DNA from 4 places in the Klebsiella variicola genome. Region 4 is predicted to be linked to each of the others. Evidence: predicted binding sites of a transcription regulator. Region 4 holds the regulator's gene; each other region holds the start of a gene.
The links. Region 4 encodes PurR, which represses purine synthesis genes. Its sites were predicted from a motif close to CANGCAAACGTTTGCNTG; they were not measured.

Region 1: a site for PurR is predicted at 2,451-2,468, ahead of pyrD (quinone-dependent dihydroorotate dehydrogenase). Genes of this name have one in related genera too.
Region 2: a site for PurR is predicted at 1,710-1,727, ahead of purM (phosphoribosylformylglycinamidine cyclo-ligase). Genes of this name have one in related genera too.
Region 3: a site for PurR is predicted at 2,412-2,429, ahead of SP68_RS17065 (amino acid aminotransferase). Genes of this name have one in related genera too.

Annotation. Positions count from the first base shown of each region.
Region 1 covers NZ_CP010523.2:3,614,189-3,618,633, forward strand. Annotated here, with positions in the region: gene SP68_RS17005 (YcbX family protein) at 1-637, shown strand, start outside; gene zapC (cell division protein ZapC) at 634-1,176, opposite strand; gene pyrD (quinone-dependent dihydroorotate dehydrogenase) at 1,346-2,356, opposite strand; gene ssuE (NADPH-dependent FMN reductase) at 2,605-3,180, shown strand; gene SP68_RS17025 (sulfonate ABC transporter substrate-binding protein) at 3,173-4,135, shown strand; gene ssuD (FMNH2-dependent alkanesulfonate monooxygenase) at 4,132-4,445, shown strand, end outside.
Region 2 covers NZ_CP010523.2:1,362,065-1,366,509, reverse strand. Annotated here, with positions in the region: gene SP68_RS06525 (6-phospho-beta-glucosidase) at 1-618, opposite strand, end outside; gene bglK (beta-glucoside kinase BglK) at 628-1,521, opposite strand; gene purM (phosphoribosylformylglycinamidine cyclo-ligase) at 1,785-2,822, shown strand; gene purN (phosphoribosylglycinamide formyltransferase) at 2,819-3,460, shown strand; gene ppk1 (polyphosphate kinase 1) at 3,640-4,445, shown strand, end outside.
Region 3 covers NZ_CP010523.2:3,626,211-3,630,655, forward strand. Annotated here, with positions in the region: gene asnS (asparagine--tRNA ligase) at 1-634, shown strand, start outside; gene ompK35 (porin OmpK35) at 1,226-2,305, shown strand; gene SP68_RS17065 (amino acid aminotransferase) at 2,493-3,683, shown strand; gene SP68_RS17070 (MBL fold metallo-hydrolase) at 3,760-4,407, opposite strand; gene mepK (peptidoglycan L,D-endopeptidase MepK) at 4,421-4,445, opposite strand, start outside.
Region 4 covers NZ_CP010523.2:2,387,731-2,392,175, forward strand. Annotated here, with positions in the region: gene cfa (cyclopropane fatty acyl phospholipid synthase) at 1-118, opposite strand, end outside; gene punC (purine nucleoside transporter PunC) at 412-1,593, opposite strand; gene punR (DNA-binding transcriptional activator PunR) at 1,706-2,617, shown strand; gene purR (HTH-type transcriptional repressor PurR) at 2,637-3,662, opposite strand; gene cydH (cytochrome bd-I oxidase subunit CydH) at 3,955-4,047, shown strand; gene SP68_RS11225 (MFS transporter) at 4,215-4,445, shown strand, end outside.

The sequences.
Region 1 (4,445 bases), 1.2 Mb from region 4:
GCAGCAACGCTGCCCGGCCAGCGTAAGCATAGAACAGTTTCGTCCTAACCTCGTGGTCACCGGCGCGGCCGCCTGGGATGAAGATAGCTGGAAAGTGATCCGCGTCGGCGAAGTGGTGTTTGACGTCGCTAAGCCATGCAGCCGCTGCATTTTTACCACCGTCAGTCCAGAGCGCGGGCAGAAGCATCCCACCGGGGAGCCGCTGGAAACCTTAAAGCGTTTTCGTACTGCGCTGGACAATGGCGATGTCGATTTTGGCCAGAACCTGATTGCCCGCAACAGCGGGGTGATCCGGGTGGGTGATGAAGTCGAAATCCTCGCCCGCGGCCCGGCGAAAGCCTACGGCGCCGGCGAGAGCGACGATACTCCGGCCCCGGAAGCGCAGCAGCAAGCTACGGTTGCCATCGAATGGCAGGGTCAACAGTTTAGCGGGAATAACCAGCAGGTGCTGCTGGAGCAACTGGAGCAACAGGGCATTCGCGTACCCTATTCGTGTCGGGCAGGGATCTGCGGCAGCTGCCGCATTCGGCTGGAAGAGGGCGAAGTCAGCGCGTTAAAGAAAAATGCGGTCGCCGGGGACGGCACCATTCTCGCCTGCAGCTGCGTACCGAAAACGGCGCTGCGCCTGGCGCCTTAAACCGCCTGTCCCAGGCTGTAGCTGACCGCGCTCTGCGCCGGCTGCAGCCTGTCGTTCATGATTTTAATAACGTCGCCTAACTGCATCACGCGCCCGGCAAGGGTGAGACCCGGCTGGGCCAGCAGACAAAGCGCGGCGTTATCTCCCGGCTCCACCACCAGCAAATTCACCTGCTCCCCGGTATCGCTCAGCCAGACGCAGGCGGCGTCGCCGCCGCTCGGCTGCCACTGGTGGGGATGAGCGATAAAGTGCCAGCTTTTCGGCATCTGCGGTTTGAGAAAACGGATCGCGGTTAACGCATTGAGGACTAATTCCGCTCGCTGTTCTTTCGACAGTTCGAGATCGCGACATTTTTCTTCAAAGGAGAAATAGAGCGCGGCGTCATCGACGCAGAATCCCGACGGCGCAAAGGCATCCGGGGTCAGCATTCGCCGGGCGAAGCGCGAGCGAAATAACATGCCATTGGCCAAATCGAGCATCATACGGTCGTGCTCTTCATCGTAATACCAACGCCAGTTATCGTCAGGTTTAATGCGCATTTTTCCCCCTGTCCCCTTTCATACGCCTCTGCAAAGTTGTTGCGACTTGCCGCAGAATATTTTCTAAAATTAAGAAAAGTCTAAAATGTTTAAATAAGCAACAGTGAGGGAATATAAAACAACCAGGGCCGGAAATAAAGCCCTGGGTGGGTTTCAGCGGAGGAAAAGATTAGATGTGGGTAACAATTTCTTTAATCAGCGGCGGACCTTTAAAAATAAATCCGGAATAGATCTGCACCAACGATGCTCCGGCGGCTATCTTTTCTCGCGCAGCAATCACCGAATCAATACCGCCCACGCCGATGATAGGCAAACGACCATTCAGCTCAGCGGAGAGCATACGGATAATTTCAGTGCTCTTTAATTGTAATGGACGACCGCTAAGCCCACCGGTCTCATCACAATGTTTCATTCCCTGAACCAGAGAACGATCGAGGGTGGTATTGGTTGCAATTACCCCATCAATATTATGACGCACGAGGCTATCGGCAACCTGGATCAATTCCTCTGGTAAAAGATCCGGCGCGATCTTCACGGCGACCGGAACATATTTCTGATGCTTTTGCTGCAGCTCAAGCTGCTTATTTTTAATACCGGAGAGTAAATCATCGAGCGCTTCACCGTATTGCAGCGTACGCAGCCCCGGGGTATTCGGTGAGGAGATATTAATGGCGATATACCCGGCGTAAGGATAGACTTTTTCCATACAAATCAGGTAATCATCTTTACCGTGCTCCACCGGCGTATCTTTATTTTTGCCGATATTGATGCCCAGCACGCCGTCAAAATGCGCCTTTTTCACGTTCTCAACCAGGTTATCAACGCCATGGTTATTAAAGCCCATGCGGTTGATCAACCCCTCGGCATCCACCAGACGGAAGATCCTCGGTTTATCGTTGCCCGGCTGCGGACGCGGGGTGACGGTGCCGATCTCAATCGAACCAAAACCCATCGCGCCCAGCGCGTCAATGCATTCCCCATTTTTATCCAGCCCGGCCGCCAGACCCAGCGGATTTTTAAAGGTCAGCCCCATGCAGGTAACGGGCCTGGCCGGTACCTTCTGGCGAACCAGCATTTCCAGCGGCGTCCCGGTGACACGGCGTAATTGTTGAAAGGTAACTTCATGAGCGCGCTCAGGATCGAGCTGAAAAAGGGCTTTACGAACGAAGGGGTAGTACATGAACTCTCCTGGATTCCCGGTGTGCAAACCGGGGGCGTATTATGTGCGATCCGCAGCTGAAAGGGAATTGACCTGCGACAAAAAATCACCCATCAGCGCAAACGATTACCTCTCCCCGCGCCGTTATGCGCTTTTCGGCTATCTAACGGTGGATAAATCATTTAGGGAAATAATGGTGCTCTGTCACACTCACTGCAAATGTTATCAATTATAGATAAATGCAAACATTTAGTTATAAGGAGAGAGAGATGCGCGTCATTACGCTTGCGGGCAGCCCGCGTTACCCTTCCCGTTCCAGCGCCCTGCTGGAATATGCCAGAGAGACGCTCACCGCCGCCGATATCGAAGTCTGCCACTGGCATCTGCAGAACTTTGCCCCGGAAGACCTCCTGTACGCTCGCTTTGACAACCCGGCGCTACAAACGCTCAATGAGCAACTGGCCGGGGCCGACGGTCTGATTATCGCCACGCCGGTGTATAAAGCCTCGTTTTCCGGCGCCCTGAAAACCCTGCTCGATCTGCTTCCTGAGCGCGCGCTGGAGGGCAAAATCGTGCTACCGCTGGCCACTGGCGGCACCATCGCCCACATGCTGGCGGTGGACTACGCTCTGAAACCCGTCCTGAATGCCCTGAAGGCCCAGGAGATCCTCCATGGCGTCTTCGCCGATGACAGCCAGGTCACGGATTACCAGCATAAGCCGCAGTTCACCCCTAACCTGCAGCGGCGCCTGGATGAGTCACTGGAGACCTTCTGGCAGGCGCTGCATCGTCCCAGCAGCCGCGCCCCGTCGTTAACGTCTCTGCGTGGGGTGGAACATGTTTAATCCTCTCCGCGCGCTGACCCTCGGCGGACTGCTGTTGTTCTCCGCGCTGGGCCACGCCGCCCCGGCGGCGCCCGATGCCCTGCGCATTGGTTATCAGAAAGGCAGCGTCAGCATGGTGCTGGCGAAGAGCCATCAGCTGCTGGAGCAGCGCTATCCGGGCACCCATATCTCGTGGATTGAATTCCCGGCCGGTCCGCAGATGCTGGAGGCGCTGAACGTCGGCAGCATTGACATCGGCAGTACTGGCGACATTCCGCCTATCTTTGCTCAGGCGGCGGGCGCCGATCTGGTCTATATCGGTTCGGAGCCGCCCAAGCCCAAAGCGGAAGTCATCCTGGTGGCGCAAGGCAGTCCTATTCACAACGTTGCCGAATTAAAAGGGAAAAAGGTCGCTTTCCAGAAAGGTTCCAGCTCCCACAATCTGCTGCTGCGCGCCCTGCAGCTGGCGGGCCTGAAATTTAGCGATATTCAGCCGGTTTACCTTGCCCCCGCCGATGCGCGCGCCGCCTTCCAGCAGGGTAATGTCGACGCCTGGGCCATCTGGGATCCGTACTACTCCGCCGCGCTGCTGCAGGGCGGCGCCCGGGTACTCACTGACGGAACCGATCTGAAACAGACGGGATCGTTCTATCTTGCTTCCCGCCCCTACGCTGAACGCAATGGCGCTTTCATTGAAGGCGTACTCGATACCTTTACTCAGGCCGATGCCCTGACCCATAGCCAGCGCGCGCAAAGCATTACGCTGCTGGCGAAAACGATGGGATTACCGGAAGCGGTGATCGCCAGCTATCTGGACCATCGTCCCCCCACCTCAGTAACCCCGGTGAGTGCCGAAACCGCCGCTCGCCAGCAGCAGACGGCCGACCTGTTCTATGAGAACAAGCTGGTGCCGAAAAAAGTTGATATCCGGGCCCGTATCTGGCAGCCCGTTGCCGCACAAGGAGCGAAATCATGAGTCTGAATATGTTCTGGTTTTTACCGACCCATGGTGATGGTCGTTATCTGGGCACCGAAGAGGGCGCCCGTCCGGTCGATTACGGCTATCTGCAGCAAATCGCGCAGACGGCGGATCGGCTGGGGTTCACCGGCGTGCTGATCCCGACCGGACGCTCATGTGAAGATGCCTGGCTGGTTGCGGCCTCGATGATCCCGGTGACGCAGCGGCTGAAATTTCTTGTCGCCCTCAGGCCTAGCGTGGTGTCGCCGACGGTAGCCGCCCGCCAGGCGGCGACCCTGGACCGACTGTCAAACGGCCGGGCGCTGTT
Region 2 (4,445 bases), 1.0 Mb from region 4:
CACCGGTTCCCGGTCTTCATCCGGCAAATATTTCAAACCGGAGTTGGTGAAGGGGGCAAAGTCCTCATGGAAGTTGGCCTGGTTGTTGATCTCGTTAAAGGTCATCCAGTACTTCACTTTATGTTGATAGCGGGTGAAGACGACCCTGGCAAAGCGCACGAAAAAGTCGATCAGCTTCCGGTTGCGCCAGCCGCCATACTCGGTGACCAGGTGATAAGGCATTTCAAAATGCGACAGCGTAATCACGGGCTCAATGCCGTGCTTCAGGCATTCGTCGAACAGATCATCGTAAAACTGCAGGCCAGCCTCGTTGGGCTCCAGCTCATCGCCCTGCGGGAAAATACGCGTCCAGGCAATCGAGGTGCGAAAACATTTGAAGCCCATCTCGGCAAACAGCGCCAGGTCCTCCGGATAACGATGATAAAAATCGATCGCCTCATGGTTCGGGTAGTTTTTCCCCGCCACCACGCCGTCGGTAATTTCACGCGGCACGCCGTGGGCGCCGGCAGTCATCACATCCGCCACGCTGATCCCCTTGCCGCCCTCCTGCCAGCCGCCCTCTAACTGATGCGCGGCGACCGCGCCGCCCCACAGAAAATCTGCTTTAAATCCGGACATAGTCTCTCCCTAATGTCGATCGTCGCCAGGCGAACGATAGTGCTGATTGAAATGGTAAACCGCGCCAATCAGGCCGGCATCGTTGCCGTGACTGACGGTATCGAGATAGTCGGCAATGCCAAACCAGGCCAGATGCTGGCGCAGCAGCGCCAGAAATCCTGGACGTTCCACAATGCCGCCGCCGATAAAAATGGTCTGCGGATCGAAGATATTAACGAGGTTATAAAGGCCATGGCCCAGGCCATTGAAGAACTCGGCGACCAGACGCTGGCAAACCGGGTCGCCGGCGTCATAGCGGTCAAAAATCATTTCGCCTGTCACGCTCTCCAGCGGCGCAGCGATATGTTCCGCATAGCGATGGCGCAGCACTCTGAGGGTGCAGTTCTCATTCATCGAATAGCGACGAGGATCGCGTCCGCCGGGACGGTCGGTGAGCATGTAGCCGAACTCACCGGCGCGAAAACGCGCCCCGTGAACCAACTGATGATGGCAATAAATCGCCCCACCAATGCCGGTGCCAATGGTGAGTACCAGAAAATTGGCCATTTCCGCCGCTTTGCCCTGCCAGCGCTCGGCCAGCAGCACACAGTTGGCATCATTTTCAACTGAGACCGGCAGTCCGGTCCGGGCTTCAAGCCATGCTTTCATGGCGAAGTTATCAAATCGACGAATAGCGCCGCCCATGGTGATAAAGCCGCTGTGCGGCTCAACATAGCCTGGCGCGCTGATGGCTACCCCTTCACACGACGGGTGGGCCGCCAGCCATGACAGCATTACCTGTAAGATATGATCGCCATCGCTGTCATTGATCGACTGCTTCGCGCTTTCCAGTAGCCTGCCATCGCGGGTCATCACGCCCATCTTTAATGCGGTGCCACCGATATCAAATGCCGCAATTTTCATTCATCCCTCTCCTGACCAGCGTCAATCACTGGCAAAATGCGTGGCAAACCAACACAGAAACCGGTTTCAGTTTTATGATGAGGATTCCTTTACGCTGAGGCAAGCACAAGACTGTACCCGGTTTCATTTTCGTGAGCAGTATCAAATTTGACCATCCATCCGCTGTTTCACGCCGACTGTAAAGCAGGCTCGCAAACGTTTGCTTTCCCTGTTAGAATTGCGCCGATTTTTCTTGCTTACCGCAAACGCGTGGAGACTTCGCAGTGACCGACAAAACCTCTCTCAGCTATAAAGATGCCGGCGTGGATATTGATGCAGGCAACGCTCTCGTCGACCGTATTAAGGGCGTGGTGAAGAAAACCCGTCGCCCGGAAGTGATGGGGGGACTGGGCGGATTCGGCGCGCTGTGCGCACTGCCGCAGAAATACCGCGAGCCGGTACTGGTCTCCGGCACCGACGGCGTCGGTACCAAGCTGCGTCTGGCAATGGATCTGAAGCGTCACGACACCATCGGCATCGACCTGGTCGCCATGTGCGTGAACGACCTGGTGGTTCAGGGTGCTGAGCCGCTGTTTTTCCTGGATTATTACGCGACCGGTAAACTGGACGTCGATACCGCGGCCAGCGTCATTAACGGCATCGCCGAAGGCTGCCTGCAGTCCGGTTGCGCGCTGGTGGGCGGTGAAACCGCAGAAATGCCGGGGATGTATCACGGTGAAGATTACGACGTAGCGGGTTTCTGCGTCGGGGTGGTGGAAAAATCAGAAATCATCGACGGCAGCAAAGTGGCCGACGGCGACGTGCTGGTGGCGCTGGCGTCCAGCGGCCCGCACTCTAACGGCTATTCACTGGTGCGTAAGATCATTGAGGTTAGCGGCGTTGACCCGCAGACCACCAACCTTGACGGCAAACCGCTGGCCGACCATCTGCTGGCGCCAACCCGCATCTATGTGAAATCGGTGCTCGATCTGATCGCCAGCGTTGACGTCCACGCTATCGCCCACCTGACCGGCGGCGGTTTCTGGGAAAATATTCCGCGCGTGCTGCCGGATAACACCCAGGCGATCATTGATGAGTCCTCCTGGCAGTGGCCGTCCGTCTTCAACTGGCTGCAAACCGCCGGTAACGTCAGCCAGCATGAAATGTACCGTACCTTTAACTGCGGCGTGGGGATGGTTATCGCCCTGCCGGCTGCAGAAGCAGACAAGGCCATTGCCCTGCTGAACGAGAAAGGTGAAAACGCGTGGAAAATCGGGTATATCAAAGCTTCCGATTCCGAACAGCGTGTGGTCATTGCATGAAAAACATCGTGGTGCTGATTTCCGGTAGCGGCAGCAATTTGCAGGCGATCATCGACGCCTGCGGCCGGAAACAGATAAACGGCACCCTGCGGGCGGTATTCAGTAACAAGGCTGATGCGTTCGGCCTTGAACGCGCGCGCGCGGCCGGCATCCCGGCCCACGCGCTGGCGCAAAGTCAGTTTGCTGACCGGGAAGCATTCGATCGTCAGCTGATGCATGAAATCGACGCCTACGCCCCGGATTTGGTAGTGCTGGCGGGCTATATGCGTATCCTGAGCCCGGCGTTCGTCAGCCATTATCAGGGACGTCTGCTGAACATCCATCCTTCGTTACTGCCGAAGTATCCTGGCCTGCATACTCATCGTCAGGTGCTGGAAAACGGTGATGAGGAACATGGGACCTCGGTGCACTTCGTCACTGATGAGCTGGACGGCGGTCCGGTTATCCTGCAAGCCAAGGTGCCGGTCTTCGCTGGCGACAGCGAAGATGAGGTGACGGCGCGGGTTCAGGCCCAGGAACATGCCATTTATCCGCTGGTCATCAGCTGGTTCGTCGATGGGCGTCTGCGCATGGCAGGCAACCACGCCTGGCTGGATGAACGACAACTTCCGCCCCAGGGCTATGCCGCTGAAGAATGAACAACAGCCCCGCCTTTTCCTGTCGCGGGGCTTTTTTTTAATTAAAATTGTTTATTAATCAATCATCTCACAGAAATATTTCTTCTTACTGTCATATTGTTGTGACACAGTAAATCGCTATGCAGAAAAATTCGTCATAATAGTCTACGTCCTGTGAGTAAAACGGAGTGTGAGCGGTAATGGGCCAGGAAAAGCTATACATCGAAAAAGAACTCAGCTGGTTGTCTTTTAACGAACGCGTGCTGCAGGAAGCGGCGGACAAAAGTAACCCGCTGATTGAGCGCATGCGCTTCTTAGGGATCTACTCCAACAACCTTGATGAGTTTTACAAAGTGCGCTTCGCTGAGCTTAAGCGCCGGATTATTATCAGTGAAGAACAAGGCAGTACCGCCCATTCTCGCCACCTGTTAGGCAAAATCCAGGCCCGCGTTCTGAAGGCCGATCAGGAATTCGATAGTCTGTATAACGAACTGCTGCTGGAGATGGCGCGCAACCAGATCTTCCTCATCAACGAGCGCCAGCTGTCCGTCAATCAGCAGGCCTGGCTGCGCAACTACTTCAAACAGTATTTGCGTCAGCATATCTCGCCGATCCTGATTAACCGCGAAACGGACCTCGTGCAGTTCCTGAAAGATGATTACACCTATCTGGCGGTAGAGATTATCCGCGGGGAAAACATCAACTATGCCCTGCTGGAAATTCCGTCAGACAAAGTGCCGCGCTTCGTAAATCTGCCGCCGGAGGCGCCGCGCCGCCGTAAGCCAATGATCCTCTTGGATAACATCCTGCGTTACTGCCTGGATGATATCTTTAAAGGCTTCTTTGATTACGATGCGCTGAACGCCTACTCGATGAAAATGACCCGTGACGCCGAGTACGATCTGGTGCATGAGATGGAGTCGAGCCTGATGGAGCTGATGTCTTCCAGCCTCAAGCAGCGCCTGACCGCCGAGCCGGTTCGCTTCGTCTACCAGCGCGATATGCC
Region 3 (4,445 bases), 1.2 Mb from region 4:
CGCGAGCCTGAACGATGTTGCTGGTCTGGCGGAAGCGATGCTCAAGTACGTCTTTAAGGCGGTACTGGAAGAGCGTGCGGATGACATGCAGTTCTTCGCCGAGCGCGTAGACAAAGACGCTATCGACCGTCTGCAGCGTTTCGTCTCCGCTGATTTTGCTCAGGTGGATTACACCGATGCCGTCACTATCCTGGAAAACTGCGGCAAGCAGTTTGAGAACCCGGTTTACTGGGGCGTGGATCTCTCCTCCGAGCACGAGCGTTATCTGGCTGAAGAACACTTCAAAGCGCCGGTCGTGGTGAAAAACTATCCGAAAGACATTAAGGCCTTCTACATGCGCCTTAACGAAGACGGTAAAACCGTCGCGGCAATGGACGTGCTGGCGCCGGGCATCGGCGAGATCATCGGTGGTTCCCAGCGTGAGGAGCGTCTCGACGTGCTGGACGCGCGTATGGCAGAGATGGGGCTCAACAAAGAAGACTACTGGTGGTATCGCGACCTGCGCCGCTACGGCACCGTACCGCACTCCGGCTTCGGTCTGGGCTTCGAACGTCTGATCGCTTACGTCACCGGCGTGCAGAACGTCCGCGATGTCATTCCGTTCCCGCGTACCCCGCGCAACGCGACATTCTAAATTTTTCTGACATAAACCTGAAAGGCCAGCGCAAGCTGGCCTTTTTTTATGTCAATTACTGTTAGCAAAATTCAACAAACTTAAACATCAAGGCCTGGAAATCACATTTATGTTACGCACTGTTTCGGTGCACACCGGTGATGCAGATCGCACTTTATGTTCATATCAGAGCAAAACCCCTGATAAATTTGCTCATTTTTTAACCATGCGCCGCACGTCTTGCCAAGACAGAGGCTGAATAAAAAGAAGACGAATTCAACACATAAAATGAACGAATTGCCGCTTATCCAAATTAATCATAAATAATTCATATAGATAGATAAGCAATGACGTTTTACCTCATCAGGTGGAACGGAATTTTGATTAAGTTCACAAAGTCCCCCAGAATACACATTTAGTTACATGATTTTTCGTTTTGTTACTCATATGAGATATTCGTAGCATTTTCCGGCTAGCGAAACGTTGTCGCGGATGGAAAGATGCCTTCAGACACCAAACTCTCATCAATGGTTCTGTAAGTTTTTATTGACAGAACTTATTGACGGCAGTGGCACGTGTTCATATAAAAAATATTAATGAGGGTAATAAATAATGATGAAGCGCAATATTCTGGCAGTGGTGATCCCTGCCCTGCTGGTAGCCGGTGCAGCCAACGCTGCAGAAATCTATAACAAAAACGGCAACAAACTGGACTTCTATGGGAAAATGGTCGGCGAGCACGTCTGGACCACCAATGGCGACACCAGCAGCGACGATACCACCTATGCCCGTATCGGCCTGAAAGGCGAAACTCAGATCAACGATCAGCTGACCGGTTACGGCCAGTGGGAATACAACATGGATGCGTCCAATGTTGAAGGTTCCCAGCCGACGAAAACCCGTCTGGCGTTCGCGGGTCTGAAAGCGGGCGAATACGGTTCATTCGACTACGGCCGTAACTACGGCGCGATCTACGATGTCGAAGCAGCAACCGATATGCTGGTTGAATGGGGCGGCGACGGCTGGAACTACACCGACAACTACATGACCGGCCGTACCAACGGCGTGGCAACCTACCGTAACTCTGACTTCTTTGGTCTGGTTGACGGTCTGAGCTTCGCGCTGCAGTACCAGGGTAAAAACGACCACGACCGTGCGGTTCGCAAGCAGAATGGCGACGGCTTCAGCACCGCAGCCACCTACGCGTTCGACAACGGTATCGCACTGTCTGCAGGCTACTCCGGCTCCAACCGTAGCGTCGATCAGAAAGCTGACGGCAATGGCGACAAAGCCGAAGCCTGGGCAACCTCTGCAAAATATGACGCCAACAACGTCTATGCAGCGGTCATGTACTCTCAGACCTACAACATGACTCCGGAAGAAGATAACCACTTCGCGGGCAAAACCCAGAACTTTGAAGCTGTCGTACAGTATCAGTTCGACTTCGGCCTGCGTCCGTCCATCGGTTACGTGCAGACCAAAGGTAAAGACCTGCAGTCACGTGCTGGCTTCTCCGGCGGCGATGCGGATCTGGTTAAATACATCGAAGTGGGTACCTGGTACTACTTCAACAAGAACATGAACGTCTACGCTGCGTATAAATTCAACCAGCTGGACGACAACGATTACACCAAAGCGGCTGGCGTAGCCACCGACGACCAGGCGGCCGTGGGTATCGTTTACCAGTTCTAATCTGCAGTACACCCCTTCGTGATATGCCTTCAAAGCAGGACTTCGGTCCTGCTTTTCTGTATTCGTGAGGCAAAGATCGTATCTTTCGAAAACCTTCTCGCTTTTTGTCGCAAACGGTTGGCAATTCGTTATTCTCCCGTTAACCTGATAGCGGATTTCCCTTCAGTAATCACAATGGAACCTCGTCATGTTTGAGAACATTACCGCCGCCCCAGCCGACCCGATTTTAGGTCTGGCCGATCTGTTTCGTGCCGATGACCGCCCTGAAAAAATTAACCTCGGAATTGGTGTTTACAAGGATGAAACCGGTAAAACACCCGTTCTGACCAGCGTCAAGAAAGCAGAGCAGTACCTGCTGGAAAATGAAACGACTAAAAACTATCTGGGCATCGATGGTATTCCTGAATTTGGTCGCTGCACCCAGGAGCTGCTGTTCGGTAAAGGCAATGCGATTATCGCTGATAAACGCGCCCGCACTGCGCAGACCCCTGGCGGTACTGGCGCTCTGCGTGTCGCGGCTGACTTCCTCGCCAAAAACACCGACGTGAAACGCGTGTGGGTGAGCAACCCAAGCTGGCCGAACCACAAGAGCGTGTTTACCTCTGCCGGGCTGGAAGTGCGCGAATATACCTACTACGACGCCGCTAACCATGCGCTGGACTTTGAGGGTCTGCTGGCCAGCCTGACCGAAGCCCAGGCCGGCGACGTGGTGCTGTTCCACGGCTGCTGCCACAACCCGACCGGTATCGATCCGACACTCGACCAGTGGCAGCAGCTGGCTCAGCTGTCAGTGGAAAAAGGCTGGCTCCCGCTGTTTGATTTCGCCTACCAGGGCTTTGCCCGCGGTCTGGAAGAAGATGCTGAAGGTCTGCGCGCCTTTGCTGCGCTGCACAAAGAGCTGCTGGTCGCCAGCTCCTACTCGAAAAACTTTGGCCTGTACAACGAGCGCGTCGGCGCCTGCACGCTGGTCGCCGCCGATCAGGAGACCGTTGACCGCGCATTCAGTCAGATGAAATCGGTGATCCGCGCCAACTACTCCAACCCGCCTGCGCATGGCGCCTCCGTGGTCGCCACCATTCTGAGCAACGATGCGCTGCGTGCGATCTGGGAGCAGGAGCTGACCGATATGCGCCAGCGCATCCAGCGTATGCGCCTGCTGTTCGTCAACACCCTGCAGGAGAAAGGCGCGAGCCGCGACTTCAGCTTTATCAGCCAGCAGAACGGCATGTTCTCATTCAGCGGCCTGACTAAAGAACAGGTGCTGCGCCTTCGTGAAGAGTTCGCCATCTATGCGGTTGCTTCCGGACGTATCAACGTGGCCGGGATGACGCCTGACAATATGGCGCCGCTGTGCGAAGCCATCGTCGCAGTACTGTAAGCGACAGCGTGCTCTAAGCGAGATAAAAGAAAAAGGCCGCAAATGCGGCCTTTTTTATGTGTTCGCGTCATGTCTGTTACCAGACCGGCATCTCATCCTGCAGGAACGGGTTGTTACGGCGTTCCTCACCCAGCGTCGACAGCGGACCATGGCCGGGAATAAAGGTCACGTCATCGCCCAGCGGCAACAGCTTATCCTTAATGGCCGCAATCAGCTGTCCATGGTCGCCGCGTGGAAAATCGCTGCGCCCCACCCCGCCTTTAAAAATCACGTCTCCGGAAATGAGCAATCGGGAAGCGTCATCAAAGAAGACCACGTGACCCGGCGTATGGCCCGGACAGTGCAGTACCTGCAGCGCCACATTCCCTACATTGACCACATCGCCTTCATTGAGCCAGCGATCCGGACGCAGCGGCTGGCAATCCTCCAGGCCGAACATCCGGCTTTGCGCCGGCAATCCTTCCAGCCAGAACTCATCTTCTTTTTCCGGACCAATAACCGGTACGCCATAATGCTGCGCCAGTTCCGCAGCGGCGCCGACGTGATCGAGATGGCCATGCGTCAGCAGGATCTGCATCAGCGTGACGCCCGCCTCCGCCACCACCGCTTTGATACGTTCAGCATCGCCGCCAGGATCGACCAGCGCCGCCAGGCGGGTTTGTTCGCACCAGATGAGAGAACAGTTCTGCGCGAACGCGGTAACCGGAATAATACGATAGTTCATGACGCTCCTTTCGTTACCAGTGCCTTACGGGACCGGTA
Region 4 (4,445 bases):
GCAGGTCTGACGGCGCGGAGCCATTGATTTCTATTCCCGCACGGCCCAATAATTCAGCTGCAATCCGGTACCAGTCATCATTTGGTACACTTACTTCTTCTATACACGATGAACTCATAGCTTCTCCATCACGCCCAAGTGATCAGAACCTTAAAACAGCGTAGACGCTTTTTTGGCTTTGTGAGAAATCTCACGGATAATCCGTGAAGTCGCTATCCGACGTAGAACAGAGGAAGGGAGATAACCCTTGCCGAAAGGCCTTCCATGGTGAAACGGAGGCATCCTGCATCCGTTAATATTTAACTATTTTCTATTTATGTGAACCCGGATCCAGTATAGGACGCTAAGTACTGGCTTTCAATAAAATTTTCTTAGCATGCTAACGACTGGTCCGGGCAACGGCGATGGGCGTTACGCGTGGGAAGAGTGGGGGGTCAGCTCCGGCGTTTGCTGCAGGCGATAGCCGATTCCGGCTAAGCCAATCGAGACCAGCATCACACTGGTGGTGGTCAGCAGCGGCGTGGCGATCAGCGCCGATACCAGCAAACTGGTCAGGAAGCACAATCCCAGCTGCAGCGTATTCTGCAGCGCCGCCGCGCGGCCCGTTGCCTGAGGGAAGGGCTTCAGCGCCTGGGCGACCACAATGGGATAGATCCCGCCGTTGACCACCGCCATCATGCAGAACGGGATCATTAACGCCACCAGCGAGGCATGCGTTTGCAGGCCGACCAGCCAGGTGGCGGCAACGCTGACGGCGAAGACCACCAGCAGCCACGGCAGCATCTGTTGTCCTGACCATTTTTGTAGCAGTGCGCGACAACCATAGCCGCCCACCAGAAAGGCGATGGTCTGTGGGATATAGCTCAGGCCGATAGCGGTTGGGCCATAGCCCATTTCGTGCAGGATAAAAGGTGAACCGGTAAGCCAGGCGAAGAAGCTGGCGGAGCAGGCGGCGTAGATCAGGACGTTGCCGCTGTATTCCCGGGAGCGCAGCAGCGCGAGAAAGGTGATCTTCTGCTGTGTCACTGCTACCGACTTTGCGGCTGCCTTCAGGCGCAGGGCAGGCAGCATCAGCAGCAGAGTAATGGCAAACAGGGTGGCGAAGATGGCTTGCCACTCGAAGTGCACCAGTAGCCAGCTACCCAGCAGCGGGGCCAGCGCTGGCGACAGTCCTACCAGCGGCATAATGGTGGCGAAGATGCGGTTCGTGCGCTGGGCAGGATAGTAATCGGTGACCATCGCCTGCCAGGTAACGGCCGCGGCACAGACGCCAATCGCCTGCAAAAAGCGCAGCGCCAGCATCAGGGTAGCGTTGTGCACCCACAGCATCCCCAGACAGCCGGCCGCGAAAATTGCCAGGCCGCTCAACAGCACCGGTTTGCGCCCATAGCGGTCCGACAGCGGCCCCCAGAACAGCTGCCCCAGCGCGAAGCCGGCGAGGAACAGGCTCAGGCTGGCGCTGATGGAGGCAGCGGAGGTATTGAGATCCTGCTGCATGGCGGCAAACGCCGGCAGGTACATATCGGTGGCCAGAAAGCCCAGCACGCTCAGGCCGGCCAGCCAGACTAAAAATCCTTTCCCAGGTTGTGACATAACGTTCTCATTTTTGGAGTACAGGTACGATGCCGCAGAGTGTAGGGAGTGCATTGTGGCTTGTGAAACGCTAATATTTGTCACATGCATTCAAAAATTTTGCAGGCAGAAAATGTGGTCTGAATACTCTCTGGAAGTGGTTGATGCCGTGGCCCGCAACGGCAGCTTCAGCGCGGCCGCGCAGGAGCTGCACCGGGTGCCCTCCGCCATCAGCTATACCGTGCGTCAGCTTGAAGAGTGGCTGGCCGTTCCCTTGTTTGAGCGCCGCCATCGTGATGTGGAGCTGACGCCCGCAGGGGTCTGGTTCTTACAGGAAGGGCGCTCTGTTATCAAAAAAATGCAGATCACCCGCCAGCAGTGCCAGCAAATCGCCAACGGCTGGCGCGGGCAGCTGTCGATCGCGGTGGATGATATTGTGAAACCGGCGCGGATGCGCCAGATGATCGTCGATTTCTATCGCCATTTTCCCGACGTCGAGCTCATCGTTTTCCAGGAAGTGTTCAACGGCGTATGGGATGCGCTGGCCGACGGCCGTGTAGAACTGGCGATTGGCGCAACGCGATCTATTCCGGTCGGGGGCCGCTATGCGTTTCGCGATATGGGGATGCTGAGCTGGGACTGCGTGGTGGCGAGCGATCACCCGCTGGCGAAGATGGAGGGACCCCTGAGCGATGATGTCCTGCGTAACTGGCCGTCGCTGGTGCGGGAGGATACGTCACGTTCACTGCCCAAACGAACAACCTGGCTGCTGGATAACCAGAAGAGGGTGGTGGTCCCCGACTGGGAATCGTCGGCCACCTGTCTGTCGGCGGGCCTCTGCGTCGGCATGGTGCCGAGCCATTTCGCCCGACCATGGGTAGATCGCGGCGTGTGGACCGCGCTGGCGCTGGAGAATCCGTTCCCGGATGCCGCCTGCTGTCTGACCTGGCAGCAGAGTGATGCCTCACCGGCGCTGAACTGGATGCTCGACTATCTGGGGGACAGCGACACGCTGAATCGGGAATGGCTGCGGGCGCCGGAGTGATCCGCGCCCGCCAGATGCCTTACCGACGATAATCGACAAACGGGCCATCCGCCACGGAGCGGCGTTCGACCAGACGAGGATGAACTTCGATAGACTGCGACTCTTCACGCTTATTAACGATACGATCCAACAGCATGTTAAATGCGGCTTCGCCCAGGGAATCTTTCGGCTGATGAATAGTGGTTAACGCCGGGCTGAAATAGCGGGCGTTACGCACATTATCATAACCGATCAGCGAAATGTCCTGCGGCACCCGCAGCCCCATTTCATCCGCCGCGCAGATAGCGCCCATCGCCATGATATCGCCGCCGCAGAACACCGCCGTCGGACGGTGCTGCTGGCTTAAGATCTGCTGCATAGCGCGGTAGCCGGACTCCGGCTCGAAGTCGCCCTGCACAATCCAGTTTTCCGGCACGCTGATATGCGCCTCTTTCATTGCCTGCATAAAGCCGGCCAGGCGGCCTGCGCCGGTGTTGCGCTCCAGCGGACCCGGGATCACGCCGATTTCACGATGGCCACGTTCAATCAGGTAGCGTCCGGCGATATAGCCGCCCTGGAAGGCGTTATCGATCACCGCATCGGTGAAGTCGGCTTTTGCTTCGCCCCAGTCCATCACCACCATCGGGATATGGCGATACTCTTCCAGCATGCTCAATACCGAATCCGGATATTCGGAACACATCACCAGCAGACCGTCGACACGCTTCTGCGCCATCATCGACAAATAGGCGCGCTGTTTTTCCGGATCGTTCCATGCGTTGCCGAGGATCAGGGTGTAGCCCTTCTGGAAGCAGCTCTTTTCAACAGACTCAATAATTTCAGCAAAATAGGCGGCTTCGCTACTGGTCGCCAGCAGACCAATCGATTTTGTATGATTGACTTTCAGGCTGCGGGCCACGGCGCTCGGCGAGTAGTGCAGCTCTTTGATCGCCGCCCACACCGCATTGCGCGTCTCTTCGGCAACGAAACGGGTTTTGTTAATTACATGTGATACAGTTGTAGTGGAAACGTTTGCGCGCTTCGCTACATCTTTAATAGTTGCCATTACATCTCACTCCATGCCTTGACCTGATCGCCTGATCATCGATACGTAAACGTTTGCCTACACACACCCTGAATACAATTTTCAACATTGCATCACGTCGGGAAAACGACACAGAACGACAGGAAGGGGTCAATGGCCGATACGCTTTTAAATTAGCGTGGGATTTTGTCCGATCTTGGGGCAAAGTGGAAGAGCAAAAATGTGCATCGCCCTAAATCCCGGAAGATTTTTGCGATTTTTTGTGCAAAAATGAGCAAGCTCACTTTTGGTGTGGGGATAACAAGAGGGAAAAATGATGGATACCAATTTAAAGTTTTCGCTGATCACCACGGTTATTGCCCTCGGCGTGATCGTTGCTTTCAGCCTGACCGCCATACTGCACTAATGTTCCAGTGAGGGAGGAGCGCGGCCTCCTCCCCGTATCCCGCCATTATTATCAATTCTGCAAAAATCTTTTGTCATTTCGTTCACTTTTGTTTTTTTGTGATTGATGTCATGCTTTTGACTTCTGATGTTACGCCGTCCTCTCTGACGGTCTGATGGAGTCATTGAATGAAAATCAACTTTCCTTTACTTGCGCTGGCGATCGGCGCCTTTGGCATCGGTACCACCGAGTTCTCCCCAATGGGATTGCTGCCGGTGATTGCGAAAGGTGTGGACGTCTCAATCCCAGTGGCGGGAATGCTGATCAGTGCGTATGCCATCGGCGTCATGGTCGGCGCGCCGTTGATGACCCTGCTGTTGTCACATCGCGCGCGGCGCAATGCGCTGATTTTTCTGATG